2 linked regions of the Pontibacter liquoris genome follow. The protein of the gene in region 1 interacts with the protein of each later gene in a pairwise test. Links are inferred from orthologs where the notes say so. Each region holds a gene or a part of one and is shown in the gene's direction. Other genes may lie near its edges.

Region 1 (15,100 bases):
GTGCGTTGTAGAAAGGCGTTTCCTGATTTTTAGCTAGGCTATATCAAGACGAAACAAGGGCAGAAGGCTGCTAATGCACGCTATTGTGCTCTGTTATAGAAAAGTAATGGGTGCAAGTATGGCGCTACCCCAGCCACCTAAAAAGCAAAGAAGCTTGGACCCTAAGATAAAAGAGCGGGTAGGAGAGCTGCATCACAGGGCCTTGCAATATACTGAGTTCTAAAAAAGAATGGCTGCCTGTTCCGAAAACAGGCAGCCATCTATACTTGTAATCAGATACCAGACTTAGGCCATGTTGTGGTACACAGCCTGCACATCGTCATCTTCCTCGATCTTTTCGATCAGGTTTTCAATTTCTTCTTCCTGCTCTTCTGTCAGGTCGGTGCGGGTGTTGGGAATGCGCTGCAGCTCTGCACTGATCACGTTCAGGCCTTTTTCTTCCAGCGCTTTCTGCATCATGCCAAAGTCAGTGAAAGCGGTTTCTACAATGATCTCGCCTTCGTGCTCGTAAATATCTTCTGCGCCGAAATCGATCAGTTCCAGTTCCAGTTCCTCCACATCCAGTCCTTCCGAAGCGATTTTGAAAACGCCCTTGCGGGTGAAAATAAAATCAAGCGAACCGGTTTTGCCTAACGCACCGCCGCCACGCGAGAAGTATACCCGCATGTTGGCCACAGTCCGGTTAATATTATCAGTAGCCGTCTCTACAAGTATGGCGATGCCGTAGGGGCCATAGCCCTCGTATACTACTTCATCATAATTTTTTTCTTCTTTAGACGAAGCACGTTTTATAGCCGCTTCCACTCGGTCTTTGGGCATGTTAACGCCTTTGGCGTTTTGCATGGCCGTACGCAGGCGGGCATTTGTCTCAGGATTAGGCCCACCTTCTTTTACAGCGATTACTATTTCCTTGCCAAGGCGGGTAAAGGCCTTCGACATTTTGTCCCAACGTTTAAATTTACGGGCTTTTCTAAATTCAAATGCGCGTCCCATAGTATGTGGTTATGTGAGTATGATGCAAAGTTAGGCAGCTTACGTGTAAATTGATAGTGAAGGCAGGAAAAACGTTGCTCGTTTTTCGCGGGCTGTTTATTGCCAAAAAATCGTCTCCAGTTATAGTCAGAACATGCAGCTCTTGCCGGTAACAGCCCGAAGAAATGCTAAGATAAGTATACTTTGGCTTAGAGGAATGTATCTGCTACGTCAGCTTCCGAAAAACGATCATCGAACAACTACTTCCTGGCAACCTGATGGAAGTCGGTGATGTGCAGGTGATGCTGGCAAAAGCTATACTCGTGCGCAATATTAGAGCCTACAATAATCAAGCGGTTTTCCTGGTTTAGCGCCACATGCTCCTGGTACCAGGCAATGCCTTCCTGGTCCAGGTTGGTGGTCGGCTCGTCGAGCAGCAGGAGGGAGGTGTCTGCGTAAATGGCCATGCCCAGTTTCAGACGCTGCTTCATCCCCGACGAGAAGTCTTTCACATACTTGTTGCGGGCCCGTTGCAGGCCCATGCGCTCGATCAGTTGCTCGTTGGAAAGGTCGTGGCGCAGGGATTTGAAGCGGGTATGGAACGCCAGCATCTCGATCAGGGTAAATTCCTCTACCAGCTCCAGGTATGGCGCAGTGAGGGAGAGATGCTGGTATACTTTGTCGTGCTCGATTATTTTGCCGCCCAGCGCGTAGGAAATATTGCCTTCGCTGTGGAGGTTGTAACCGGCTACAACCGTAAGAAGAGTGGATTTGCCGGAGCCGTTATGGCCAAGTATGGCATAGGAGCTGCCTGGCTCAAAGGTATAGGTCAGGTTCCGGAAAATCCACTCGTAATTATAGCGTTTACCTAAGCCCGTTAGGTTAATTTGCATCTTTGGAAAAATAGCTTCGGATGATGCCGCGGCCCGATCCACGCAGGAAGTTGGTCACCTCGTCGCGTTCGCGGCTTGGGGGCAGTTCCAACTCGATCGTATCCAGGGCCTGGGTGTTGTTGAGGCTGCTCATGAACAGGATGCGGTAGATCTGCTGGATCTCGTTTATCTGCTCGCTTACAAAACCTCTGCGGCGCATACCTACCGAGTTTATACCGGCGTAGGAGAGCGGCTCGCGGGCAGCTTTCACAAACGGCGGCACATCTTTTAGCACGTGCGATCCGCCGGAAATAAAGGCGTGCGCCCCGATCTTTACAAACTGGTGCACGGCACTGGTAGCGCTGATGATGGCATAATCGCCTACATCTACGTGGCCGGCCATCTGCACGGCGTTACCGATAATGCAGCTGTTGCCTACATTGCAGTCGTGGGCTACGTGCGCGTAGGCCATCACGAGGCAGTTGCTGCCGATAATGGTCTTCATTTTATCGATGGTGCCGCGGCTAACAGTTACAAACTCCCGGATCACGGTATTGTCGCCGATGTAGGCCGTGGTTACCTCGCCGGCAAACTTCAGGTCCTGGGGCACCGAAGAGATCACGGCTCCCGGAAAAATCTTGCAATTGCGGCCGATGCGGGCACCTTCCATAATCACGGCGTTTGATCCGATCCAGGTACCTTCTCCGATCTCCACGTTTTTATGGATCGTAACAAACGGCTCTACGACCACGTTCTGGGCGATCTTAGCCTCCGGATGAATGTATGCTAATGGCTGATTCATGCGTCTTTCTTTACTATACTTGCTGACATTTCCGCTTCCATCACCAACTGACCGGCTACAAAAGCCTGGCCACTCATTTTGGCGATGCCCCGTTTGATGGGCGCCAGCAGTTCACATTTAAAAATAATTGTATCCCCCGGAATCACTTTCCGCTTAAAACGGCACTTGTCTATGCCCAGAAAGTAGGTCCAGTAATCTTCCGGATTTTCCACGGTGTTAAGCACCAGGATGCCGCCTGTCTGCGCCATGGCCTCTATCTGCACCACGCCCGGCAGCACAGGGTTGCCCGGAAAGTGGCCCTGGAAAAAGGGCTCGTTCATGGTCACGTTCTTTACCCCCGTCACCGTGGTTTCGTCGAGGTGAATGATCTTATCGATCAGCAAAAAAGGATAGCGGTGGGGCAGGGTGGCCGAGATCTGGTTGATATCCATGACCGGCGGCTTTTTAGGATCGTAAGTAGGCACGTTCTTGATCGCCGCTTCCTGTATGAGCTTTTTTACCTTGCGGGCAAAGGCCACGTTGGCCGCATGGCCGGGGCGGGCCGCTAAGATCTGTCCTTTGATAGGGCGGCCGATCAGGGCCAGGTCACCGATCAGGTCCAGCAGCTTGTGGCGGGCAGGCTCATTCTTAAAGCGCAGCTCGGTGTTGTTGAGCACGCCTTCTTCTTTTACCTCCACCTTCGGCTTTTTCAGCAGCTCCGACAAATGCGAGAGCTCCTCGTCCTGCACCACCCGATCCACGATCACGATCGCGTTGTCCAGGTCTCCGCCTTTGATCAGGTTTTGTTTGTAAAGAGCTTCCAGCTCGTGCAGGAACACAAACGTGCGGCACGGGGCGATCTCGTCCACAAACTGGGTGATGTTGGTAATGGAGGCGTGCTGGCTACCCAGCACCGGTGAGTTATAATCCACCATCGCGGTGAGGCGGTAATCGTCCAGCGGAAGGCCGGCAATTTCCACGCCGCGGCTATCGTCTTTGTAGCTGATGCCTTTGGATATCTCGAAGTAGTTGCGCAGGGCATTCTGCTCCTGTAGCCCCACGCTTTGCAACGCCTTTACAAACTCAATCGAGGAGCCATCCATGATAGGCGGTTCCGGGCCGTCAAGCTCGATCAGCACGTTGTCAATCTGCAGGCCCACTAAGGCAGCCAGCGTGTGCTCCACGGTATTTACGCGGGCGCCGTTCTGCTCGATGGTGGTGCCCCGCGACAGGTCGACCACATTGTCTACATCAGCTGCCACAATTGGCTGGCCTGGCATATCAATGCGCTGAAACTTGTACCCATGATTTGCAGGTGCAGGCTTAAACGTCATGTTTGAAACCACTCCGGTATGCAACCCAATGCCTGTAATTGTAACCGGGGCCTTTATGGTGTGCTGTTTATCGTTCATCACGTATCTATAGTCGTGTTAAGAGCTTGGTTAAGAACAGCAGCGGCAGCTGTTTTGCTGCCGCTGCTGTCTGCAGTCAACCGGGGAGTTACCCCTTTGCACCTGCAAACTTAAGATTTTATATGAGGTCTTGCTATTTTTTTTACGGAACCGATCGGATTGCAAAAAGGGTTGCTATACCTTCTCTTTCAGCAGTTCCAGCTCGCGCTGCAGCTCGGGCAGTTTGCGGAATACGGTCATGGCCCGCAGGTTCTGCTTATAGTCAAATGCCGGTGAGCCCTGGATGATCGTGCCCGGCTCTTTTACAGTTTTGGAAACCCCGGACTGCGCACCTACGGTTGTTTTATCGGCCAGGCTGATATGGCCCACAATGCCGGCCTGGCCTGCAATAACGCAGTTGTTGCCTAGCTTGGCAGAGCCGGAGATGCCTGCCTGCGCGGCAATAACGGTATGCTTGCCTACTTCCACGTTATGCGCTACCTGCACCAGGTTATCTATTTTGCTGCCTTGTCCAATCAGGGTTGCCCCCATGGTGGCGCAGTCGATGGTGGTGTTTGCCCCGATCGATACATCATCTCCGAGCACGACGTTGCCAATCTGCGGGATGGCTTTGTAGCTGCCGTCGGGCTGTGGCGCAAAGCCAAAGCCATCGCTGCCCAGCACTGCGCCGGCATGGATCGTACAGTTGCTACCCACCACAGTGTTGGTGTAAAGTTTAGCGCCGGCAAAAATGGTGGTGTTATCGCCTATTTTCACGCTATCGCCAATGTATACCTGCGGAAAGATGCGCACGTTCTCGCCGATGGTGCAGTTCTGGCCGATGTAGGAGAATGCGCCGCGGTAATGGCCGTCGCCGATCTGGCTGCCGGCACCGATGAAAGCGGGTTCTTCCACGCCCACTTTAGAGGCGATCAAGGCTGTCTGGTAATAATGGAGTAAGACAGAAAAGCTGGTATAAGGATCTTCCACCCGGATCAGGGTAGCAGCAACCGGCTTTTTCAGCTCCAGCTTCTCTGCCACAATTACAGCGCTGGCACCGGAAGTATAAAGGAAGGGTTCGTATTTGGAATTTGATAAAAACGCAAGCGCGCCGGCCTGGGCTTCTTCTATCTTGGCTAAAGTGCTGACCTTGACAGTATTGTCGCCTTCTACGCTACCCTGCAGCAGGTCTGCTATCTGTTGAACAGTGAACTCCATTTTGTAAAATTATAGCAAAAACTTAAAAGTGCTAATGCTTTGGGGGTGCAAACATACTAAAAAGTTACGGGAGGGCTGATACCCCGGGGCCACTATGGGCAAAGATTTCTGGGCTAACCAGGAAAACGGGCAGCAGCTTATGGCGAGCTCAAGGGCGGAAAAGCAGGTTTAAAGCACAGGCTATACTTTCGGGGCGCTCCAAAGTATAAAGGCATGTCGCAGACCGGCAGTTGCTGCCAGGCCGGTGCTTTATATGAAAGTATAAAACCGGAAAAGAGGCGGGCAGGGAAGTATAAGCTGCTGCCGTAAGCCGGCAGCAGTGTTAATGTGCTACTTCTTTGGGGTAGCACACATAATATTTTTCCACCTTATTGCCCAGCGCCCGGATGTTGGGCAGGTCGGATGCCTCGGCCACATCGATCACGTACCCGGATTTGGTCAGCACATCGATGGATTGCCCTTCTACCTGGTAGGCATTGTTGCTGATGGTGCCCGAGATCATGAGGTAATGCACGTCTTCCTCGGCTACTTTGTAGTGCTCCTGCACCAGCTCGCTGATGCCCAGCAGCAGGTCCTTTTCGATGGGTTTGCTCGAGATCACCACCTTAAACAAGCGGCGGTTCAGGATGCTGTTGGCCAGGTAAGAAAGTATAAAGTCGGGGTGAGAGGCCCAGAGTTTGATGCCGCTCCATACATCGTGGTCGTCCAGGCCTACAAAGCGCTCCAAAATGCTGCTGTCGCGCTCAAAATCGGCCATGGTAAGGTCGGAGGAGAGAAAGAACTTCAGGTTCGGGCTGGTGTCTACCTCCACGCCCTGCTGCAACAACTGGCGCGCGCGCTGCACCACGCGCAGCACCATGTTTTCGGCGCTGATCACGGTTTTGTGCAGGTATACCTGCCAGTACATCAGGCGGCGGCTTACCAGAAAGTTCTCGATGCTGTAAATGGCCTTTTCTTCCACCACCAGCTTGTCGTTGGCAATGTCCAGCATTTTGATGATGCGGTCGGCGCCGATTTTGCCTTCGTACACGCCGGTATAAAAGCTGTCGCGGTTCAGGTAGTCAAGGCGGTCCACATCCAGCTGGCTCGATACGAGCTGGTGAAAGAATTTACGCTCATAGGTACCCTTGAAAATATTGATTGCCAGCGTTAAGCGGCCTTCAAAAGCCTTGTTGAGCATGTGCATAATATGCAGCGAGAGGCTCTCGTGGTACACATTCTTGAAGATAGCGGTTTCTAAGGCATGGGAAAAAGGGCCATGGCCAATGTCGTGGAGCAGGATGGCAATGAGGGAGGCTTCCAGCTCGTTATCGAAAATTTCGTTATTTTTACTTTTCAGGGTGCTCAGGGCCGTGTCCATCAGGTGCATGGCGCCCAGCGCATGATGAAAACGGGTGTGCAGCGCCCCGGGGTATACCATCTCTGTTAAGCCCAGCTGCTTGATGCGGCGCAGGCGCTGAAAGAAAGGGTGCTCAATAATATCGAAAATGAGATCAGACGGAACGGTAATAAAACCGTAAACGGGGTCGTTGAAGATTTTTTTCTTATTCACGAAGCAGGAAGGTTTACTGGCTGAACGTTTTATTTGTTGACAGGGTATGGCCGTGCTTGCCGGCTATGTTGGGTTACGGCCACCAGCGCATCCGTTTTACGCGTACCTGAAAGCATCGTATGTATATAATGGTACGTTTTTGCGTACATCCCAAGTATACATGTATAAGTACTTAGCAGCTCAACAAATTAACAGTTCAACAGTTTAGCCATCAATTACTAGTATAAAACTATGCAAAGATACAATATTTTATGGGCCGATGATGAAATCGACCTCCTTAAGCCACACATTCTTTTCCTGGAAGACAGGGGCTACGACATTACGCCGGTAAACAGCGGCGCCGATGCCATTGAGAAGTTCCAGGACCAGACGTTCGATATCGTTTTCCTGGATGAGAACATGCCGGGTATCAGCGGCCTGGAAACACTGAATGAGCTGAAATCCATCCGGCCAGCCGTGCCCGTGATCATGATCACCAAAAGCGAGGAAGAGCATATCATGGAGGAGGCGATCGGCTCCAAGATCACCGATTACCTTATTAAGCCGCTTAACCCTAACCAGATCCTGCTATCGGTAAAAAAGGTATTGGAAAACAAACGCCTGGTGTCTGAAAAGACCAATATGAGCTACCAGCGCGACTTCCGGCAACTGGGCATGGCTTTTGGCGAGCGCCTGAGCCCGCTGGAATGGGCTGATATTTACAAAAAGCTGGTGTACTGGGAGTTGGAGATCGACGAGACGGAAAACAAAAGTATGGCCGACGTGATAAACATGCAGAAGGATGAGGCCAACGCCAACTTCGCCAAGTTTATCATGGAGAATTACGAGGACTGGATAAACAAGGAAGATGAAGATGCTCCGCTCATGTCGCATGAGCTGTTTAAGCAGCGCGTGTTCCCGATGATGAAGCAGTCGGAGCAGCCCGTATACTTCCTTTTGATCGATAACCTGCGCTACGACCAGTGGAAAGTACTCGAACCGCTGATCCTGGATTACTTTACCGTGGACCAGGAAGAGATGTTCTACTCCATCCTTCCTACTACCACGGCTTATGCGCGTAATGCCATTTTTTCGGGCATGCTGCCGACCGAGATCGTTAAAAAGTACCCCAACCTGTGGGTGGCCGACGAGGATGAGGAAGGCAAGAACCTGCACGAGGCCGAATTTCTGGAGATACAGCTACAGCAGAACCGCATTACGGGCAAGCACAGTTACCACAAAATTACGAACGTGGCTGCCGGCCGCGACCTACTCAGCAAGTTCAGTAACCTGGATGGCAACAAGCTCAACGTGATCGTGTATAACTTCGTGGATATGCTCTCGCACGCCCGCACCGACAGCAACATGGTACGCGAGCTGGCGCCCGACGAGTCGGCTTACCGCTCCATCACCAAATCCTGGTTTCTGCACTCGCCCCTTTTCGATACGCTGAAGATGATTGCCGAAAAGAAAGGCCGCCTCATCATCACCACCGACCACGGCACGATCCGGGTAAAAAGGCCCTTTAAGATCATCGGCGACCGCAACACTAACACCAACCTGCGTTACAAGCACGGCAAAAACCTGGGCTATACCGATAAAGACGTGTTTACAGTGAAAAAGCCGGAGCGATTTTTCTTGCCAAAAGCTAACGTTTCCACTACGTTTGTATTTGCGATCGAAGACTACTTCTTCGCTTACCCGAATAACTATAACTATTACGTCAACTACTACAAAGATACCTTCCAGCACGGAGGCGTGTCGTTGGAGGAAATGATCATACCGTTTATAACGCTTTCGCCTAAGAATGCTTAACCAGGGAGTACAAAAAGCAAGTATAAAGATGTCGTCGTTGGCTGATCTGCCGGCGGCGGCTTCTGTGCTTTTAGAGGCTGCCGACCGGGAGCCCATTATTTTGTTCGAAGGCCCGATGGGCGCAGGCAAAACCACCCTGATTAAGGAACTTTGCCGCCAGCTGGGCGTAGCCGAGAACGTGAGCAGCCCTACTTTTGCGCTCGTTAACGAGTATGAAGGGAGGCAGGGGAAACTAATTTACCATTTTGATTTTTATAGGATAAGGGATGAGCGCGAAGCCCTCGGGATTGGCGCGCTGGAGTATTTTGACTCAGGCAGGCTGTGCCTGGTAGAGTGGCCCTCGCTTATACCCAATTTATTGCCTGAGCACTATTTGCTTGTGCAGCTGCAGCCCGAAGCGGAAGGCGAGGGGCGCACCATGACCATAACCCACGTATAGCATGACGGAAAAACTCGCCGCAAGTTTAGCCAAGATAGTAGCTACCAGCCAGGCCCTTTACCCCAAGGAGTCGATGCTGGCGGTGGAAGAACGCCGCCGCAACCTGTTTATCGGCATCCCGAAAGAATCCTCGTTTCAGGAAAACCGCATTGGCCTGACCCCCGACGCTGTGAAGCAACTAACCGACCATGGGCACCGCATCCGGATTGAGGCAGGCGCTGGCAGTTTATCCAAGTACTCCGATCATGAATATGCCGAGGCCGGTGCCCGCATTGTGTATTCGGTGGAAGAAGTATACGAGGCCGACATCATCCTGAAGATCGCCCCTCCTACCTACGATGAGATCAATTACCTGCACCCGGGCCAGACACTGATCTCGGCGCTGCAGTTTGGGAACCTGACCTCGGATTATATCAATGCACTGCTGGCTAAAAAAATAAACGCTCTCTCCTTTGAACTGATCCGCGATAAGTCAGAGGCAAAGCCGGTGGTGCGCGCCATGAGCGAAATTGCCGGCAGCACCGTAATGCTGATAGCCGCCGAATACCTGAGCAGCAGCAACGATGGCAAAGGGGTTATACTGGGTGGCATTACGGGTGTGCCTCCTTCCAAAGTCGTTATACTTGGTGCCGGCACTGTAGCCGAGTATGCGGCCCGTGCTGCCCTGGGCTTAGGAGCCGAGGTAAAGGTTTTCGACAACCATATTTATAAGCTGCGCCGGCTGAAGCACAACATCGGCACCCAGCTCTTTACCTCTACGCTGGATAAAACAGTGCTCAACAACGAAATTAAACAGGCCGATGTGGTGATCGGCGCTTTGGTAGCCGTGGAAGACCGCATTCCGTGCATGGTAGAGGAATCGATTATTGCGCAGATGAACCCCGGCTCCATTATCATCGATGTGTGTATCGACCAGGGAGGTTGTTTTGAAACTTCGGAGGTTACCTCGCACAGCCGCCCCATTTACCGCAAGTATGATATCATCCATTACTGTGTGCCTAACATCCCGTCGCGGGTGCCCCGAACGGCCACCCAGGCCCTGAGTAATATTTTTACGCCCATCTTTACAGAGATCTCAAAGTATGGCGGCATCAACGAGGTACTGTTTACGAACGAACATTACCGTGCCGGCGTGTATATCTACAAAGGCAGTCTCACCAACTCGCATATCGCCAAACGGTTTGGCATGCGCTACAAAGAATTGGGCCTGATGATCGCAGTTAGAAACTAGATGCAAGTCGTTGGACCATAAATATTAGACGCAGGATCTAAGACACAGGTAAAACTATCCATATAAAGTATAAAACCCGCCTCGGCGGATTTTATACTTTATACTCTTGCAAGAGAAGCTTTTGTCTAACGTCTAATATCTAACGTCTTACTTCTATACCTGTCCGCTTAGCAGCAGTACTTTCCAGGCTTCGGACACGTGGTTATCTTCCAATAGCTTTTTACCTAACTTCTCGAGTTCCTGCCGCAATTGGGCCGGTCTAGCTTTATACTTGTTCCAGGTATAGGCCACGAGCGGATTTGTTCGGTATGCGGCTGCCTCTGCCGCGGTGGGTACTGTTTCGGTATTTCCCAGCCGGGCCAGGTTATTGCCTGTCAGGATGGTGCTCTGGCGGATAAAGGCGGGCAACGCATCCACCCCAATGCCTTTGTTTCGGATAGGCTTGGGAAGCTCAAAAATGCTGTCGCCATTTGCCCGGATGTAATAATCGCTGCCCATGCGCGCCACCGCATCAAGCTTGTAAGGATCAACCTTGCCGTCTTCTCCCAGGATGCCCTCCTGCAGGTGCATCAGCAGCACCTGGCAAATGATTAGGTTGCCTGCGCCGCCTTCTGTGCCCAACGGTATAATGTCGTTTACCCTGCACTCTAACGCTACCGGGGCTTCCTGCACCCGCGGCGGCTTCACCAGCTCCGAGGCAACCGGCGTTAAACCAGCCTTCACAAATTCATTTATGCCTTTATCGTACTCAGTGCTGGCCAGCGACATTTGCTCTACGATAGCATAATTGGCAATATGGATGACAACCTCCTTGGTGGCCTGCGCATTCTCCAGCGTGTGTTTGCTGGTGTTGTCGCGCATGCGGCTGAGGGGCGAGAAAATGAGAATGGGCGGCGAAGCGCTAAACATATTAAAAAAACTGAACGGGCTCAGGTTAACGTTGCCATTGCCGTCGGTAGTGCTGGCAAACGCAATAGGGCGCGGAGCAACAACCCCGGCCATGAGCGCATACAGGTCGGCTGCTTTAGTTTCTTTCGGATCAAAGGTTCTCATGCTCATATCATGCGGATGTGTTGTGCCGGCTGCAGGCTGATGCCGGCGATGAAAGTATAAAGTTAAAAAAAGCAGGGCAAATATGGTGTTTCATCTGCTGCCCGGCGGCCAGCTCACTTAAAAACTACTCCTGTAAAAACTGTAACAGCAGGTGCATCGTATGGGAGGTGGTTTATGCCGGTAAGTATAAAAAAGCACAGGCGCTATGAAGGGGTTTTGGTAGGAGTAGCGAAACGAGCCCGGTAGCAGGCACCGGCGGTAAACAGGAGCCAGTTATATTGTTTTGCCTGCTCCGAGCGTTGAAAGGATAATTGTTTTAAGGGCTTGTAGGGCAACCTTATGCAGCAAATATAAAATTTGTTGAATATTATAAGGCTGTTTTAAAGCCATTTGCAGGATTAGATGGATAATTTTCTTATTGAATATATACCTTTAAAATCTTCTTACGTAACTAATCACAAGACTTCCGAAATATATATTATCTGCAATGTATATAGTGGTAAGTATAAGCGCCTACAAGCACAAAAGTCTAGATTGAACCAAAAGCACCCGAAATGAGAATTAATTTATTGTTTGCCCTGGGCATGTTGTTCCTTTTTTCCTGTACCACGTCTAAAGAACTGACGTATTTCAGCGATCTGCCAGAAACAACGGAGTACTCAGAAAATATCACGAATAACAAAGAGCCTAAAATTCAGCCCGATGATTTGCTTAGTATTACGATAAGCAGTTTAAACCCTGAAGCAAATGCCCTCTTTAACAAAGGAGTGATGCTCTCGGCCGGAAATGCCGGCGCCGCAGGAACTAGTAAAGATGAGGAAGGCTACCTGGTAGATAGCAATGGCTTTATAGAATTACCGGTTTTAGGGAAAGTGAAGGTGGGCGGCCTTACAAAGCAGGAAGCCAAAGCGATGTTGGTTAAGAACCTGAATAATTATTTAAAGGAACCATCGGTTTATATACGCTATATGAACTTCAGGGTGACGGTTGTGGGGGAAGTAAAGAACCCGGCCACATTCACCATACCCTCTGAAAAAATAAATGTGCTGGAGGCACTGGGTTTAGCGGGCGATATGACGGCCTATGGAATAAGAGATAATGTGTTACTGATAAGAGAAGAGAATGGCGTGCGCAAAGCGGCCCGGCTTAACCTCAAATCAAAGGCCCTGTTAAGTTCTCCTTATTTTTATCTGCAGCAGAACGATGTGGTGTATGTAGAGCCAAATAAAGTAAGAACAATACAGGCTACGACCAACACACGAAACATTACGCTCTTATTTTCGCTTATATCTGTGACTACATTAATCGTATCAAGATTATTATAGCAATACATACATATGAATAATAAAGAAATGCTTCTTTTAGAACCGGAGCAAGTAAACCTGAAAGGAGTTCTGCGAAAGTACGTGCGATACTGGTACTTGTTTGTAGCAGCGATTGCCATATTTGTGGGCCTGGCTTACTTATACCTGCGTTACACTACACCAGAGTATTTGATAACCAGTAGCCTACTTATTAAGGACGAAACACGTGGGCCGGAATTGACGGGTAATACCATTGATAATGACTTTGATGTATTCAAAACCTCTAAAAACATGAATAATGAGATAGAGGTGTTGCGTTCAAAAAGCTTGATGCAGCGGGTATTACGCGAATTGTCTTTAACTACCAGCTACCTGGTGGAAGGAGAAGTGAAGTACTCCGAAATATATGGCGAAAAGGTGCCAATCAACGTTGTTGTTAAAAGTTTGGAGAAGGAAGCCTATTCTAAAAACCTGACTGTTTATATCAAAGACAAGAACAATTTTGAACTGCAGGATGGCGAGGATGTCCGGACTTATCAGTTTGGCAAGGAAATAAAGGCCCCATACGGTACATTTACTGTAACCGCCATTCCGGAAGCAATTGGGAGGTATGATAAGATTGTTCTTAAATTCAATGAGCTGGATAATCTGGCGGACTCTTATATTAGCCGTCTTACAATAGGGCCTGTTAACAAAGATGCCAGCGTGTTGTCTATTACCCTGACGGATGCCGTTCCGGAAAGAGGAAAAGACGTTGTGAACAAGCTTATTGAGGTGTATAACAAGGAAGCTATGGAGGATAAGAACTCTGTGGCGTCTAGTACCATAAAGTTTGTAAATGAGCGCTTGCAGTACCTCACAAAGGAACTCACCGACGTGGAGAAAAGCGTAGAGCGCTACAAGCAGAAAAACGATGTAACGGATGTAAGCTCAGAAGCGCAGATTTACCTGCAGAAAGAAAGCGAGTATAACAAGCAGCTCGCCGAGTGGGGTATCCAGCTGGATGTGCTGAACTCGATCGAAAGTTATTTAAGCAAAGACCAGAACCAGTTTGAACTGGTGCCAAGTACCCTTAGCATCAATGATCCTACGTTGCTCGGCCTCATTTCCCAGTTTAATGAGTTGCAGCAGGAACGCAAGCGAACACTGCGTACGGTGCAACCCAATAACCCGATTATAATCAACCTGAACGATCAGCTTGTTAATTTACGTGGCAACATTCTGGAGAACCTCCGCAACATAAAGAGGAGCTTAGAGATTACCCGCCAAAACCTGCAGGCAAGCTCTTCGCAGTACCAGTCAAGGAAACAGCAGGTGCCTGTAATGGAGCGCGAATTGCTGGAGATCAACAGGCAGCAAAGTATAAAAGAAGGCCTTTACCTGTATCTGCTGCAGAAGCGGGAAGAGTCTGCTATGTCGTTGGTAGCTACTGTCGCTAACTCCCGTGTAATCGACTCGGCAGTAGCTGGTGATGAACCTGTGAAGCCTAGAAAAGGATTAATATACATATTAGCTGTCCTGTTCGGCTTAGGCCTGCCCTTCGGGTTAATATTTGTGAAAGATGCGCTAAACGATAGAGTATCCACATTAAAAGATGTAGAAAGTGGCACTACTACCCCAATTCTGGGCGAAATTTCCCACAAGAAGAGTGGCAATGCTTTGGTGGTGACACCTGATAGCCGCACGCCTGTGGCAGAACAATTCAGACTTATTCGTGCCAACCTGCAGTTTGCAATGCTAGGCAAAGAAAATAAGGTGCTGATGGTTTCGTCGAGTATGGGGGGCGAAGGAAAAACATTCTTCAGCATAAACCTGGGGGCCAGCTTGGTGTTAGCGGGTAAACGAGTCGTGATACTTGATTTCGACTTTAGAAAGCCGGCTTTGTTACGGAACCTGGATTTGCCAAATGATGAGGGCGGTATTACCAGTTACCTGTCGTCCAATGCTCTCTCTATCCATGATGTGATACTTCCTTCGCGCGTTATGCCGGAGCTGTTTGTGATCGGGTCTGGCCCGGTACCGGAAAACCCCTCCGAGCTTATGTTGCTTCCGAAGGTAGGCAGACTGATTAATGAGTTGAAAGAGATCTTTGATTACGTGATTATTGATACCTCGCCGGTAGGGCAGGTTGCCGATGCATTGGCCTTGGCACCTCATGCAGATGCCAGCATTTATATTGTCCGTAACAACTATACTTACAAAACGCAGTTAAGTATTATTGATGATATTTATAAAAAGCAGAAGTTTAACCAGCCAATGATTGTGGTAAACGATGCACAAAAAGAAGCTGGTTATGCGTATGGGTATGGTTATAACCTGAAAGAGCCTAAAAAAGAGTGGTTCACATCAAATAAGCAGGCCAAAGGCACCGATGTTCAGTATCCTGGCTAAGGATTTCAGGTCCACATTGTTTATTTCAGCAATAACACATATTAGCAACGGGAGCTTTTACACAGCGTCCGATGCACCCTTATCCTATTTTTTATCCTGGTC
Region 2 (15,100 bases), on another replicon or contig:
CTTCTGCGCCATCAGGCCTACCGGCCCGCAGCCAAATACCGCTACCGTTTCGCCGCCTTTAATTTCGGCCCAGTGCACGGCCGAATACCCGGTTGGGAAAATATCTGTCAAGAACAGCACCTGCTCGTCTGTCAGGTGGTCGGCCACTTTATAGGGCCCCACATCGGCAAAAGGCACGCGCACGTATTCGGCCTGGCCACCGGCATAGCCGCCATACAGATCGGTGTAGCCATACAGGGCGCCTCCCTTGCCCGTTACCAGGCCTCCTTCCGGCCCGTAATGATCGGGGTTCGAATTCTCGCAATGCGGAAAGTGGCCGTGCTGGCAGAAAAAACACGTGCCACACGAAATCGGAAAAGGCACCACTACCCGATCGCCAACTTTCAGTTTCTTTACAGCAGGGCCAACTTCGGCTACAATGCCCATAAATTCGTGGCCGATGACCATGTTTTCAGGTTGCGGGATCATGCCGTTGTAGATGTGCAGGTCGGAGCCGCAAATGGCCGTGGAGGTAACTTTGATAATGGCGTCGCGTGGGTCCTGTATCCTGGGGTCTTCAACGTTATCTACCCGGATATCTTTTATCTTGTGGAATACGGCTGCTTTCATAGCTTATAGGTTTAGGTTAGGTGGCCGGCTGCTTTAAAGTGCGTGGCCGGATAGTAATTCTATCTAACGGCGTTAGGCATAGCTGGTTACCTGGCGCGCACGTATGGGGCAAGCTGTTTTTATGCAGGAAAGTACCAAGAGAATGCGTATACTATACTTTGTTTTTATCTTTTTCGGTCACCTATCAGCTTCGTTCATCACCATGGAAGATCTTACCTTTTCCTTCCTTTCAGAAAAGCAGCTGCCCGGGCTGCGGCAGACATTTCTGCAGGCCTTTGCCGATTACCTGGTGCCCATCCAGCTCAGCGAGGAGCAGTTTAAGGCAAAGGTGCAGCGCGAGGGCATTCGGGCATCTTTCTGCGTGGCTGCCTTTGTGGGCAATGAGATGGTGGGGTTTATACTGACCGGCGTGGGTGCGTGGCAGGGCAGGCCCACAGCTTACAACGCGGGCACCGGGGTGCTGCCGGCATTCCGGGGGCGCGGCCTTACCTGCCAGTTATATCAGTTCCTGCTACCCAAGCTGCGTGAAAGCGGTCTGGAGCAATGCCTGCTGGAGGTACTGCAGGAAAACGCCCCGGCGCTGAAGAGCTATGAGCGTACGGGTTTCCGGATTACGCGCGCTCTGGATTGTTTCCGGGCCCCCAAGCATACTTTGCTGCTGCAGGCAGATGAGCCGGACGATATTGTGCTGGTGCCGGCTGAAAAGACAGCAGAAGCTACCTACCGGAGGTTCTGGGATGTAGCGCCAAGCTGGCAAAATGACTTTGAAGCGATCAAAAGGAGCGGCGCCGCGTGTCGTACACTAGAGGCCCGCAACAGCCAGCAAGAAGTGGTGGGCTATATTGCTTTTTTTGAAAAGAACGGGGCCGTGGCGCAGCTGGCAGTTGGGGAGAGCTGGCGGGGCAGGGGCATCGGCTCGGCCCTGCTGCGACAGGCCATGCAGCAGACGGAAGCACCGGCTATCCTGTTCATCAACATCGAGACCAGGGCAACAAGTATGATCGCCTTTCTGGAACGGCGCCATTTCTCCCGTGTTTTAAAGCAGTATGAAATGCTATTGCCTATTGTTTAACCCTGCATTAACATCGCCAAAGAAACAGCAGCATGCCTTGCCGGTGTAGCAGGCAGCGCGCTAGGGGTAGGCAGGAATATCCTGTAGAGGGGCAGCACAGATTCTGTATCTTTGCATCAAATTAAATGAATCTGAAAGATGAATATGGCGTGGGTATACCTGTTGCTGGCCGGCATATGCGAAATAGGCTGGGCGTTTGGCCTGAAGTATAGCGAGGGCTTTACCAAACCTCTTGTAAGTATTGTAACCGTGGTGGTCATGATCCTGAGCTTTGTGCTGCTCGCCCAGGCTATGAAACAGCTCCCGCTGGGCACAGCGTATGCAACCTGGACGGGCATCGGCGCAGCCGGTACCGCTATTTTGGGGATGGTATTTCTGAACGAGCCCCGCGACCTGCTCCGCATCCTTTGCCTTTTGCTGATTATTGCAGGCGTGCTGGGCCTTAAATTCCTCTCTAAAGCCTGATCGCGAAGCGGACCGGAACGTTTCCCGAGCCGAACTGGTACTTTTAAAGCTGCTTAGTCAACCGTGTAAATATCTGCCGCCTTGGAGGTGAACAGGAATACCTGCTTTCCGCTGAGCAGGGCTGCCAGGTAAGGCTTTTGCGCCGGCAGGGCTAGCGTGCGTTCTTCCGAAGTATAAAGATCCAGAAAGTGCAGTGCCCCATTCTGTACAAAGTATAGCTCGTTATTGCGGAACCCGATATAAGAGACTCCTTTGTAAGGCAGCTTCTTTTTGTAATTGCCCAGGTTATCAAACACAAAGATCCCACCATTGTAGTCGAGCAGGTATACCATGTTCTGGTACTCGCGTAGCTGGCGCACATCAAAGCGCTCTTTGTCCAGAATCAGGTTCAGGGGTGTTTCAATCGTGGTTTTGCCCAGACGCATGTCCAGCTTGCTCAGCGTAAGGGTGGTTTCGTCGAACAGCCAGAAAGCATCGTCGGCTGCCAGTGCGGCCGCTTTAGCGGTTCCCGGGTAATTCAGGTCGGCTAAGGTGATGCTGCTGATGGGCCGCAGAAAGCGGTCGAGGAGCAGCAGTTGCTGGCGGTCCTGGTAAAAGAGCAGCAGCTTGAGGGGGTTCCAGGCATCAATGCTGCTGATGCGGCCGCGGGTTGGAGGCGAAAAGGTGTCCAGCGGGCGGCCCAGCGAGTCGAGGCGCAGCAGGTTATTGCGGGCATCCAGCAGGTATACATGGCCATTGCGGTCCTGTGAAATGGCGGTAGGCGAGCTGCTCGGCAGGCTGTGGCTGAAACTGAACGACAGGCCCTGGCTATGTGCAGCCGGCAGCAGCAGTCCCCAAAGGATCAGCAGGTAGAAGCTAACCTTCAAAGGTTTCGAGTTTTAGTGTTTCCCCATCAAATACGGCATACGTGCAGTAGTTCACCCATTCGCCTAAATTAATGTAGCGGCTGTCGCTGCCGATGGGCAGGTCGAGCGGCAGGTGGCGGTGCCCGAAAATATAATAATCGTGGTGGCGGTCCGCTTCCACTTCGTTGCAATACTGTATCAGCCACTCGTCTTCGCCTAAAAAAGCTTCGTCTTTCTTGATATTGCTGATGCGGCTCTTCCGCGACCATACATTAGCCACGCCAATGCCCAGGTTCGGGTGGATGCGGGCGAACAGCCACTGGCAGGCTTTGTTGTTAAACACCTTTTTGAGAAGCTTGTACGTGTGGTCGCCAGGACCCAGGCCATCGCCATGGCCGATGTAAAACGTTTTGCCGCCATACATGGTGGAAACCGGCTGGCGCACGATCGGAATGTTGAGCTCCCGGGGAAAGTAATCGAACATCCACATGTCGTGGTTCCCCGTGAAAAAGAAGACCGGAATACCGGCATCGGTAATTTCGGCCAGTTTTCCCTGCAGCCGCACAAAGCCTTTGGGGATGGCATGTTTATACTCGAACCAGAAATCAAAAATATCGCCTACCAGGTAAATGGCGGCGGCATCGGGACGTACCTGCTCCAGCCAGCGGACAATTTTCTGCTCGCGCGCCCGGCTGGTGGTGGCGTCTGGCACGCCTAAATGGAAATCGGAGGCAAAGTATACTTTCTTGCCCGGTGGCAGTGGATTAATGGGGGAGGTCATCGATCAGGAAAAGGACGAGCTGCCGGGGGCCATGGGCACCCATTACTAATGTTTTCTCGATATCGGCGGTGCGGCTTGGGCCGCTTACCAGCGTTACCATCGAAGGGAAGTTTTCTTTGTGCCGGTTGCGGATATGCTTCAGGCCATCTTTAATATCGGGCACCAGCTGGCTTGCCTTGGCAATCACCAAATGATTTTCAGGATAGATGCTGAGCCGGCGGCCGGCGGCGTTGGCAGAGCTGATCAGAATGCTGCCGGTACGGGTAATCAGCGCTTCACACGTGGTCAGGCCGGCATCTGCCTGGGCAATAAAGTTTTCCTCGTCGCTTACAAAATCAATACCGGCATGGACCAGGATGCGCTGGATGTTAGGCTCCCACACAAACAGGTTCTGAAGCTGCTGCTCTTTTTTGTAGACATACAACTGGTCGAAAAAGTCTTCCTCGTTCTCGCAGTAGATGAACACGCCACTGTTGTTGATAAAGTTCTGCGCAAACTCCACCGACATATCCTCTGACACGGGGGCGTGCAGCGGCGAGGTGAAATCCGGGGTAGGAGGCAGAAAAGGCGCCGACTTAGCCAGCGCCTCTCTTACTCTTCTTAATACTATTTCTTTGGTCTTTGCTTCGTACATGCCTGCTTTTGCATCAAGCCGTTCTCGAATTTACAGGGTTATCCTGGGCCGCAGCGCCGTTTTCCAGCGGCGTGCCGGGCACAGCGCCTTCCTGCTGCTCCGGATGCGGAGTCTGGCCGCGCTCTTCCGGATTTTCTATCTGCGGATGGAGCTGCTCCACTTCGCTCAGGGTTTCGCTACGATCAGTACCAGCCGTATGCGCCTGGTACGTAGTCAGCGCCGCAAACGGGCGTGGGCCAACCAAACGCTCTAGGTCGCTCTGGAACAGGATCTCTTTCTGCAGCAACTCCTGCGATACAATTTCTAACTCTCTTTCTTTCGAGATCAGCAACTGCTTGGTACGCTGGTAGGCGGCATCAATGATCTTGCGCACCTCTTCGTCAATAGTCTGGGCAGTGGCTTCGGAGTATGGTTTGTTAAACGAATATTCCGCGTTCTGCTTCGAATCGTAGAACGATACGTTGCCGATCTTGCTGTTCATGCCATACATGGTCACAATGCTGTAGGCCATTTTGGTGATACGCTCCAGGTCGCTCAGCGCGCCAGTCGAGATCTTACCAAACACAAGCTCTTCTGCTGCGCGTCCGCCCAGGGCCATGCACATTTCGTCGATCAATTGCTCGGTCGTGTACAGGAACTGCTCTTTAGGTAAATACTGGGCATATCCCAGCGCAGCTACACCGCGCGGCACAATGCTTACTTTCACCAACGGGTCGGCATGCTCCAGGAACCAGCCGGCAATAGCGTGGCCCGCCTCGTGGTAAGCCACAATCTTTTTCTCTTCCGGCGAGATGATCTTGTTTTTCTTCTCCAGTCCACCGATCACACGGTCAATGGCATCGTTGAAGTCCTGCTGGTCCACTGCTTTTTTGTTACGGCGGGCGGCAATCAGGGCAGCCTCATTACAAACGTTAGCAATTTCGGCACCGGCAAAGCCCGGTGTCTGGGCAGCCAGTTTGCGGGCATCCACATCGGCGGCAAGCGTCAGCGGCTTCAGGTGCACGTTAAAGATCTCGGTACGGCCGTTAATATCCGGCTTGTCGATGCTGATCTGGCGGTCGAAACGACCTGGGCGCAGCAAAGCGGAGTCCAGGGTGTCGGGCCGGTTGGTAGCAGCAAGTATAATTACGCCGGAATCGGTGGCGAAACCATCCATTTCTACCAGCAACGAGTTCAGCGTATTTTCACGTTCATCGTTTCCGCCTGGTGCCTGGCCGCGGCTACGGTGGCGGCCAATGGCATCGATCTCATCAATAAAGATAATACACGGCGCCTTGGCTTTGGCCTGCTTAAAGAGGTCGCGCACACGGGCAGCGCCCACGCCCACAAACATCTCGACAAAGTCGGAGCCAGAGAGCGAGAAGAACGGTACCTCGGCTTCGCCTGCAACGGCTTTGGCCAGCAAGGTTTTACCTGTTCCTGGAGGGCCTACCAGCAGGGCACCTTTCGGTATTTTGCCACCAAGTATGGTGAACTTGGAAGGGTTCTTGAGGAACTCCACGATCTCCTGTACTTCTTCTTTTGCCTCTTCCAGGCCAGCCACGTCCTTAAACGTGATCTTTACCTTATTCTCGGCATCAAACAGGGCCGCTTTGGACTTGCCGATGTTGAAGATCTGGCCGCCTGCGCCTCCCGCGGTTACACGGCGCATCAGGAACCAGAAGCCGAACAACAGCAAGATCAGGAAGCCCCACTGCAGGAAGAAATCCGCAAAGCCGGTACGCGTGGTAACGGTGAGCGGCACCTGCTGGTCGCGCGGCGTTTGGGCCTGCAGCTTGTCGAGGTCTTCTTTAAAGATCTCTGGTGTGATGATCTGGAAATGATATTGCGGGCCCTGGTCCACGGCAATGCTGCTGCGGTCCTGAAGCTCAGTTTTATACTTTTCGTTCTGAAGCGCCTCGTCCTTGAGGTATACTTCCACCGTCTTGTCGTTAACGATCGTCAGTTTCCGGACATCGCCGCTGAGCAGCATTTCCTCAAAGTCCTTCTGGGTGGTCTCTACCGAGGAGTTGCTTTTGTTAAGCCAGGTTAAGCCGAAGATGATCAGGATCAGCACCGCCAGCATCCACAGTTGCATGGTGGGGCGTGGGGGCGTATTCGGGATGATCGGTTTCTTCTTTTTATTAGTATTCCCTTTGTTATTCTCTGCCATGAATGTTTAATTTCTGATGTATGAAAACACCGGCCAATACGAAAAGTTTACGTAGGTCCGAAATTGTTTAAACAGACGCTACGTGCTTAATGCTGGCATCGCCCCAAAGCTCTTCCAGGGCATAAAACTCCCGTTTGTCCTTTAAAAAAATGTGTGCGACCACATCCACATAATCCAGCAACACCCATTCGTTATTGGTGCGGCCTTCGCTTTGCCAGGGGTTCTGCCGAACAGCCTTGAAAATTTCTTCTTCTATGGAAGATGCGATGGCATCGAGTTGGGTATCGGAGGTGGCGGATGCTATGACGAAGTAATCGGATACAGCGTTTTTGAGTGATTTAAGGTTAATAACGACGATATCGGAGGCTTTCTTCTCCTGCATGCCTTTTACAACCAGTTCTGCCAATATGTCTGAATTAGCCTCAACCTTGGTTTCTTTCATTTGAGCTACTTAAATTTGAACTACAAAAGTACTAAATTCTACTTAAAAATATGTATGCCTGATACGCTGTTTATGGGCCAGCAGCTATATTTTCTGCCGGTTTGTGCATCCACTAACTCAGAGGCGCAACAGCTTCTTATCAAAAATGAAGCCACAGAAGGATGCCTGGTGCTCACAGCGCAACAAACCCAGGGGCGCGGGCAGCGAGGCAACACCTGGGAAGCCGCGCCGGGCAAAAATATCACGCTCTCGGTTGTGCTCTCGCCCTCCTTTGTAGCTGTCCGCCACCAGTTCTTTCTCAACATGGCCGTGTCGCTGGCTGTGCTGGACCTGCTGCAGGAGCAGGGGCTGGCGCAGGCCCGGGTAAAGTGGCCAAACGATTTATACTTTGAAGATAAGAAACTTGGCGGAATTCTGATAGAGAACACCATCAACAGCCAGTCTTTACAACATAGTATCGTCGGGATTGGTTTAAATGTGAACCAAATGGCCTTTAGCCACCCTAAGGCTACCTCGCTGGCCTTATGCCTGGGGCGCGAGTTGCCTGTGGACAAGCTGGTGGACCGGCTGATGGAGTTATTGGAGAAACGCTACCTGGCGCTCCGCAATGGCCATACGGCTCGGCTCAAGTATGAGTACCTGCAGGCGCTGTACCGTTACCAGGAGACGCACGACTTTCTTGTGGACAACGCGCGGGTGCAGGGCCAAATTGTGGGCGTGGACGAAGATGGCCGGTTAGCAATGGAAATAGCCGGCCAGTTGCGTTATTTTTCTTTCAAGGAGATCGCATTCGTGATCTGAGTCCCGGCGGCTAACGTGCCAGATTGTCGCACCCTTCCTTTTTCGTCAAAACAGAGCTGGTAAAAACGGGCATTTGAGTGAAGCCAGGTTTATACTTACTCGGGTGCCTGTTGCCCGTTCTGCAAAAATAGCGGCGGCTTACATTAGGGCTGGCGCAATTATTGATAAGGAACATGTTGTAAGTAGCCGTAGCCTGTCTGCAAATATTTTGTAGCATTATCCGGCTCAATTGCAAATATTTCAAAAATTATATTTATTGTTTTAAGTATTTTAAACTATCTTTGATTGTTATAGAGAAAAGAGAAGTTAAACGAAAGCAGAGGCCTTCTATATGAGAATTTTTACTAGAAAGATATTTTTAGCTGCCACTTTTATGGGAGCTTACCTGTTGGGAGTTGTGGGCGAGGCGCATTCTAAAGAGATTTCAAGAGAAGCGGTAGCAGGTGTTTCCCCGGTTTATAAGGGGGGCACCACGGTTTGGAAGCTATACCCCGAGCAACACTCAGAACTGATTTTGTCGGCGCAAAATGCCCGTCCCCACCTGCTTACCAGCGTAGAAGAGCACTCGTGTTCCAAGATCTATGCTTCGGCGGTTGGGCAGGTATTTCATACTGTGGAGCTGAAGGCAGAGAAAAGCATGTATGCTGCCGTGAGTCTGGCGGCCCTGGCGCCTAGCCGCAACCTGGTAAAGGAGTTGCCTTCCATTAACGCGTATCCTAACCCTTCGCGCGGCATCACATTGTTCTCGCTGAACCAGACAGCCAACGCCAGCTATAAGATCCGGATATCCAATACCATTGGCCGGGTAGTAACCAGCGCGGAAGTGGCCCCGGCCAGCGCCAACACGGTGGTGCAGCTGGATATGAGCAGCCTGCCATCGGGGGTGTATTTTTACAGCCTGCTGGTGAACGACAAAACCGTAGAAACCAAGCGACTCATACTTCAGAAATAACGCCTGGCCACAGGCAAAGCATCAGAAAGCCGGCTCAAAGCCGGCTTTTTTATTTTTAACTTCTAAATTTAAACTCAGGCTTAACATTATTTATTATTTTCGGGGCTGAATCAATAATCGCTATGACAGATTATCGCAAGATAAATAATATTGTAGGCTGGGTCGTGTTCCTGATCGCAGCTGTGGTGTATGTGCTCACACTGGAGCCAACGGCCAGCTTCTGGGACTGTGGCGAGTTTATCGCCAGCTCGTATAAGCTGCTGGTGCCGCACCCGCCGGGAGCGCCGCTCTTTTTGCTGGTCGGCCGCATGTTCTCGCTGTTTGCCAGCGATGTGACCCAGGTAGCCTGGTGGGTGAACCTGCTCTCGGGCCTGTGCAGCGCCTTTACGTCCCTGTTCCTGTTCTGGACTATTACGATCTTAGCCAAGCGCATTATGCTGAAAGAAGGCCAGGCGCCAACGGCTGCCAACATCCTGCTCATCATGGCGAGTGGCGTGGTGGGAGCGCTGGCCTATACTTTCTCCGACTCTGCCTGGTTCTCTGCCACCGAAGCCGAAGTATACGCCATGTCGTCGTTCTTTACGGCCATTGTGTTCTGGGCTATGCTCAAGTGGGAAGCAAAGGCAGGAGAATCTACCGCCGATAAATGGCTTATCCTGATTGCCTACCTGGTAGGCCTTTCCATTGGCGTGCACCTGCTCAACCTGGTTGCCATCCCGGCACTTGCCTTTCTCTACTACTTCCGCTTGTATAAACCCACTTTCTGGGGAGGCGTGATCGCTTTCCTGATCAGCGCGGTGGTGATTGCCGTGATCATGTGGGGCATTATCCCGGGGCTGCCTTCGATGGCCGGCGATGTGGAAGTGTTCTTTGTGAACAGCCTCGGCCTGCCTTTCGGCTCCGGCGTGATCGTGTTCGTGCTCATCGTGGTGGTGGCCATCATCGTGGGTATCCGTTACTCGATCACAAAAAACAACCGCATCCTGAACACTGCTTTGCTGAGCCTGGTATTTGTGCTGATCGGCTACTCGTCGTATATGATGATCCCGATCCGCTCAAGCTACGAACCGACCATCGACGAGAACGACCCGGATGATATCCTGAGCGTGGTGGCTTACCTCAAGCGCGAGCAGTACGGTGACCGGCCGCTAATTTACGGTCCGCAGTATAATGCCCAGCCGGTGGACCAGGAGGAAGGTGCCCCGCGTTATTTAAAAGGCAAGGACAAGTATATCGTAACGGGCCACAAGATCGAGCCGGTTTATGATAGCAAAGACAAAACGCTGCTGCCCCGCATTTACAGCGACCAGCCGCAACATATAGCCGAGTATAAGAAATGGGTGGACCTGCGCGAAGGCGAAATGCCGACGTTTGGTCAGAACCTGAGCTTTTTATTCCGTTATCAGTTGGGCCACATGTACTGGCGCTACTTTTTATGGAATTTTGCAGGCCGTGAAAGCGATGTGCAGAATGCCGGTGTGCTGTGGTTCGGAAAAGACGGCCCCAATATTCCGGACCGCGTGCTGGAGAGCAAAGCCCGCAATTGTTTTTACCTGTTGCCGCTCATAGTTGGTATACTTGGGCTGATCTACCAGGTGCGCAAAAAAGAGCGCGATGCGTTTGTGATCGGCCTGCTGTTCTTCTTTACCGGCATCGCCATTGCCTTGTACCTGAACCAGCCGCCTACCGAGCCGCGGGAGCGTGATTATACCTTTGCCGGCTCTTTCTACGCCTTCAGCATCTGGATTGGTCTGGGTGTGCTGGGCGTGGCTGATCTGCTGGAAAAAGTGCTTAAGAACAACATGGCCAAAGCAGGCCTGACTACCGTGCTCTGCCTGAGCGTGCCGTTGATAATGGTGGCCGAAGGATGGGACGATCATGACCGCTCGGGCCGTTACCAATCCGTGGATTCTGCCAAAAACCTGCTCGATTCGTGTGCGCCAAATGCCATCCTGTTTACCAATGGCGATAACGATACGTTCCCGCTGTGGTATGCCCAGGAGGTGGAAGGTTACCGGACCGATGTGCGCGTGGCCGTGCTGAGCTACCTCAACACGGACTGGTACATCGACCAGATGAAGCGCCAGTCCTACAAATCGGCGCCGTGGCCGCTGTCGCTGGAGAACGAGAATTACCGCCAGGGTACCAACGATTACCTGCCATACGTGGAGCGTCCGCAGGTAGCTGCCGGCATCGACCTGAAGCAGTTTATCAAGCTGGTGAAGGAAAACCACCCGGCCCTTCAGGTGCAGTATGGCGCGGGTACCACGCTGCTGACCATGCCTACGCACAACTTCTTTTTGAATGTGGACAAGCAAAAGGTGCAGGAGATGGGCTTTATTCCGGCCGAAAAACAGGCCGAGATAACCGACCGTATGCAGTGGACCATCAACAAGTCGCTACTGGAAAAGAAGCACCTGATCATGCTGGATTTGCTGAGCACCAACGACTGGAAGCGCCCGATTTACTTCTCTACCACCGTGAACAGCGCAGACTTTATTGGCTTGTCGCAGTATTTCCAACTCGACGGACTGGCGTTCCGGGTAGTGCCCGTGAAGACCGCCAGCGAGGAGCAGCAGGGCTATGTGAACAAAGAGGTGATGTATAACAACCTGATGAAGAAGTTCAGCTTCCGCAACTTTGATGACCCTAACATTTTCTACGATGAGAATTACCTGCGCTTCTCGGCCAATGCCCGCGACAAGTTTGCCGAGCTCGCCAAAGCATACCTGAAAGATGGCAACCTGGCCAAAGCCAAGGAGGTGACCGACTACTGCTTTAAAGTAATGCCGGGCAATTCCCTGCCATACGACTACTATACACCGCAGTTTATCTCCATCTTAAACCAGGTAGGCGAGAAGGAGAAAGCCCGCCAGGTGCTCGACGAGATGGCTAAAAGTTCGCAGCAGGCACTGGATTATTACTTTGTGAAAGGATCGCTGTTCGATACCGAGATCCAGACCAATATGGTGATCCTGCAGCAGCTGGTAAACGAGGCACAGGCAATTGGCCTCCAGGACCGTGCCGAGGAGCTGCAGCAGCAGTTTATGCAGTACCTGCAGCGCATGCGCGGCTAAACAAAAACAGTTGTAAATCAGTAATAAAAGCCGGGTTGTGCCTCACAGCCCGGCTTCTAGTTTTCGGGCTTACCAAACTCCAGTTAGAATGAAGTATATCCTGATCCCCTTCTTTCTTTTTATGCTGCTGCTAAGTGCCGGTTGTGGCAGTCCGGTATCTTCCGGCCGGCGGCTGGAGCCGGTAAGTATGGCGCGCCCGCCCCGGCCCGAGGTTACCATGCTGCACCGCTTTTATGCGCGTGGCGACAGCTTATACTTGTTCCTGCGGTTCGAAGATGTGCGGCAGGTGCTGGCGGTAAGCCAAACGGCCAAGAGCCTCTACTATAGCGTGCGGGCCGGTGCAACCGAGCGCGATGCCGTGTTAGCCACCGATTCGGTGAACATTGCTAAAGCGGGCCAGGTAGAGGGGCAGGGCGTGCTAGTGCCTTTAACGCTGCCGCTGCGCTTGGTACAGGAGCCCAACGTGCTGCACCTGCAGCTATGGCAGCACCTGAGCGCAGGCGAGCGCCTGCAAACCAAGTATAGGTTGCCCTTGCAGGCCGCTATGGGAGAGAAGCATTTTATAGTGATGCAATCCGCCAGTAACAGGCCCCTGTTGCAGGACTATACCACCACCACCACGCCCTTGCTGCTGCAGAAGTATGGCCCGGAGGCGGGCCTGCTGGAAATGCAGCGCTTTGAGGCCGATTTCACGCCGGCACTGCCGCCCATGTCGGCTCGGCAGGAGGTGGTGCCGCGCACCATTTCAGTAGCGGAAACAAAAACGGTGGTGCCAGGCGATACTTTTTACCTGCAAACACCCGGCCTTTACCTGCTTGCGCCGGGCAGCAAATTTGCAGCAGGCATCCTGGCGCAGCCCAATGCCTTTCCATTGGTAACGATGGCCAGTGAGCTGCTGCCACCGCTCATTTATCTCACTACCACCGCGGAGCGCGAGGCCCTGTTGCGGGAAACGGACCCCAAAGCAGCCGTGGACCGGTTCTGGTTAAAGCTGGCCGGCGACAAAAGCAAGGCGCGGGAGCTGATCCGCACCTACTATGGCCGGGTAGAGACCGCTAACAAGCTTTATACTTCGCACAAGGCCGGTTGGGCCACTGACCGGGGTATGATCTACATCATCTATGGCATACCCAGTGATGTAAGCCATGTGGGCAACACCGAGAGCTGGATCTACCGCGATTCGGAGACCTCGCCTTACGTGAAGTTCGTTTTTACCAAAAAAGAGAATAACTTTACCGGAAATCATTATGAGCTGATACGGCGCCCCGAATACGAGGAGAGCTGGTACAGCACAGTAGCCAAATGGAGAGCAGGTATAACAAAAATGTAGGCAGCCGCTACGGTAGCCCCAGAACACCCCGGGAAGAGAAGATAGAAATGATTTTCGGCTCACGGCCTATTTTAGAAGCCATGCTAGCCGGTAAAACATTAGAGAAAATATTTCTGCAGCGGGGCTCCCGCAACAGCACCACCGACGAGATCACGGACCTGGCCAAAAAGTTTGATGTGCCGGTTGCCTCCGTACCCGTAGAGAAACTTAACAATCTCACCCGAAAAAATCACCAGGGAGCCGTGGCGTTCCTGTCGACCATCTCGTATGCGCCGCTGGCCGAGATCGTGACCTCCCTGTTTGAGCAAGGCAAGAGCCCACTGCTGCTTATCCTGGACCGCATTACGGATGTACGCAATTTTGGCTCCATTGCCCGCAACGCCGAATGTATGGGCGTAGATGCCATTGTGATCCCGAGCCGCGGCGGCGCACAGATCAATGCCGATGCCATTAAAACCTCGGCCGGGGCGCTGCACCTGGTGCCCGTTTGCCGCGAGCCAAACCTGAAAGACACCCTTGATTACCTGAAGGATTACGGCGTGCAGATAGTAGCCTGTACCGAGAAAACGGAGCAGAGCCTGACGGATAACGAAGTGGACATGACAGGACCCACAGCCATAATCATGGGAAGCGAAGAAGACGGTATTTCGCCGGAGTACCTCAAGCGCGCCGATGCCCGCCTGCGTATTCCGCTCATGGGCCAGATCGGCTCGCTAAACGTATCGGTAGCGACTGGCATTATTTTGTATCAGGCCATGAGCCAGCGCCTGCACGATAGCAGCAACTCCGGCCAACCAAGATAGACGTGTTTTATACTTGTAACAAAAAGCCCCTGCAACCAACAGCTGCAGGGGCTTTTTTAAGACCGATTTACGAAAGCAATATTTTTATACTTGCCTGAATACGTAATTCGTAACTAACTTAAATATAGTCGGCGCCTTTCTTCGACTTGGCGTCTGCCATAAACTCCTTTACTTTTTGCTCTTCTGATTTTTTGCAGATCATCAGCACGTTGTCGTATTCGGCTACGATGTAATCTTCCAGCCCCTGCAAAACCACCAGGCGCTCTTTGGGCGTTTTCACAATGCAGTCGCGGGTTTCGTAGAGCAGCACCTCGCCGTCTATCACGTTGCCGTTCTCGTCTTTGTTGTTGATGGTATAAAGCGAGTTCCAGGTGCCCAGGTCAGACCAGCCCATATCGGCCAGCAGCACATATACGTTGTCGACTTTCTCCATAATGCCGTAATCGATAGAGATGTTGCGGCACTGGGAGTAAGCGCGGGTAATAAAGTTCTGCTCTTCGGGCGTGTTGAGGGCGCTGGCGCCTTCTTCAAAGATCTCGGAAATCTCGGACAGGTACTGGCGGAAAGCCCGCAGGATACTTTGCACGTTCCAGATAAAAATGCCGGAGTTCCATACAAAGTCTCCGCTGTTGAGGAACATCTGCGCTAGTTCCAGGTTCGGCTTTTCGGTAAAGGTCTTTACTTTCTTTATACTTTTGGTTTCATCGTTGATGTACTGGATATAGCCATACCCGGTGTCTGGCCGGCTTGGGGTAATGCCCAGCGTGATCAGTACATCGTCTTTGGCCGCAGCTGCTACTGCCTTGTTGATCACGTCCGTAAACACCTGTTCTTTCAGCACCACGTGGTCGGAGGGAGCCACCACCAGGTTGGCATTGGGGTTGAGCAGGGAAATCTTGTAGGACGCGTAAGCAATGCAGGGGGCCGTGTTGCGGCCAACAGGCTCTAGCAGCACCTGATTGTCGCTGAGTTGCGGCAGTTGCGCTTTTACCAGGGACTCGTAGTCTTTGTTGGTCACCACAAAGATGTTTTCAGGCGGACAAATATCCTTGAAGCGGCGGGCCGTCATCTGCAGCATGCTTTCGCCGGTGCCCAGCACATCATGAAACTGCTTGGGGTAATTAGTCCGGCTGAAAG

What was found.
Region 2: the proteins of tsaE (region 1) and rlmB interact in binary tests that used the Escherichia coli proteins (3 or more experiments, as listed by UniProt). The link is inferred for Pontibacter liquoris from one-to-one orthologs.

Annotation. Positions count from the first base shown.
Region 1 is NZ_JALEBG010000001.1:675,539-690,638, forward strand. Bases 7,297-10,295 are described here. They hold tsaE (tRNA (adenosine(37)-N6)-threonylcarbamoyltransferase complex ATPase subunit type 1 TsaE), read left to right. Parts: upstream 7,297-8,572; coding sequence 8,573-9,019; downstream 9,020-10,295. Other genes in these bases: porX (T9SS response regulator signal transducer PorX), read left to right, coding at 7,297-8,580; LWL52_RS02815 (alanine dehydrogenase), read left to right, coding at 9,021-10,250. Outside these bases: LWL52_RS02775 (YebC/PmpR family DNA-binding transcriptional regulator), read right to left, coding at 286-993; LWL52_RS02780 (ABC transporter ATP-binding protein), read right to left, coding at 1,233-1,865; lpxA (acyl-ACP--UDP-N-acetylglucosamine O-acyltransferase), read right to left, coding at 1,855-2,646; LWL52_RS02790 (bifunctional UDP-3-O-[3-hydroxymyristoyl] N-acetylglucosamine deacetylase/3-hydroxyacyl-ACP dehydratase), read right to left, coding at 2,643-4,037; lpxD (UDP-3-O-(3-hydroxymyristoyl)glucosamine N-acyltransferase), read right to left, coding at 4,212-5,234; LWL52_RS02800 (HD domain-containing protein), read right to left, coding at 5,557-6,786; more of porX, read left to right, coding at 7,018-7,296; LWL52_RS02820 (flavin reductase family protein), read right to left, coding at 10,404-11,303; LWL52_RS02825 (polysaccharide biosynthesis/export family protein), read left to right, coding at 11,858-12,628; LWL52_RS02830 (GumC family protein), read left to right, coding at 12,656-14,998. UniProt on the Escherichia coli protein: Required for the formation of a threonylcarbamoyl group on adenosine at position 37 (t(6)A37) in tRNAs that read codons beginning with adenine.
Region 2 is NZ_JALEBG010000003.1:464,954-480,053, reverse strand. Bases 12,049-15,047 are described here. They hold rlmB (23S rRNA (guanosine(2251)-2'-O)-methyltransferase RlmB), read left to right. Parts: upstream 12,049-13,132; coding sequence 13,133-13,963; downstream 13,964-15,047. Other genes in these bases: LWL52_RS18880 (mannose-1-phosphate guanylyltransferase), read right to left, coding at 14,082-15,047; LWL52_RS18890 (GWxTD domain-containing protein), read left to right, coding at 12,049-13,160. Also shown: LWL52_RS18945 (zinc-dependent alcohol dehydrogenase), read right to left, coding at 1-609; LWL52_RS18940 (GNAT family N-acetyltransferase), read left to right, coding at 812-1,681; LWL52_RS18935 (DMT family transporter), read left to right, coding at 1,820-2,146; LWL52_RS18930 (hypothetical protein), read right to left, coding at 2,200-3,012; LWL52_RS18925 (UDP-2,3-diacylglucosamine diphosphatase), read right to left, coding at 3,002-3,772; LWL52_RS18920 (LutC/YkgG family protein), read right to left, coding at 3,756-4,406; ATP-dependent zinc metalloprotease FtsH, read right to left, coding at 4,420-6,558; rsfS (ribosome silencing factor), read right to left, coding at 6,626-7,000; LWL52_RS18905 (biotin--[acetyl-CoA-carboxylase] ligase), read left to right, coding at 7,055-7,801; LWL52_RS18900 (T9SS type A sorting domain-containing protein), read left to right, coding at 8,175-8,753; LWL52_RS18895 (glycosyltransferase family 117 protein), read left to right, coding at 8,876-11,830; more of LWL52_RS18890, read left to right, coding at 11,919-12,048; more of LWL52_RS18880, read right to left, coding at 15,048-15,100. UniProt on the Escherichia coli protein: Specifically methylates the ribose of guanosine 2251 in 23S rRNA.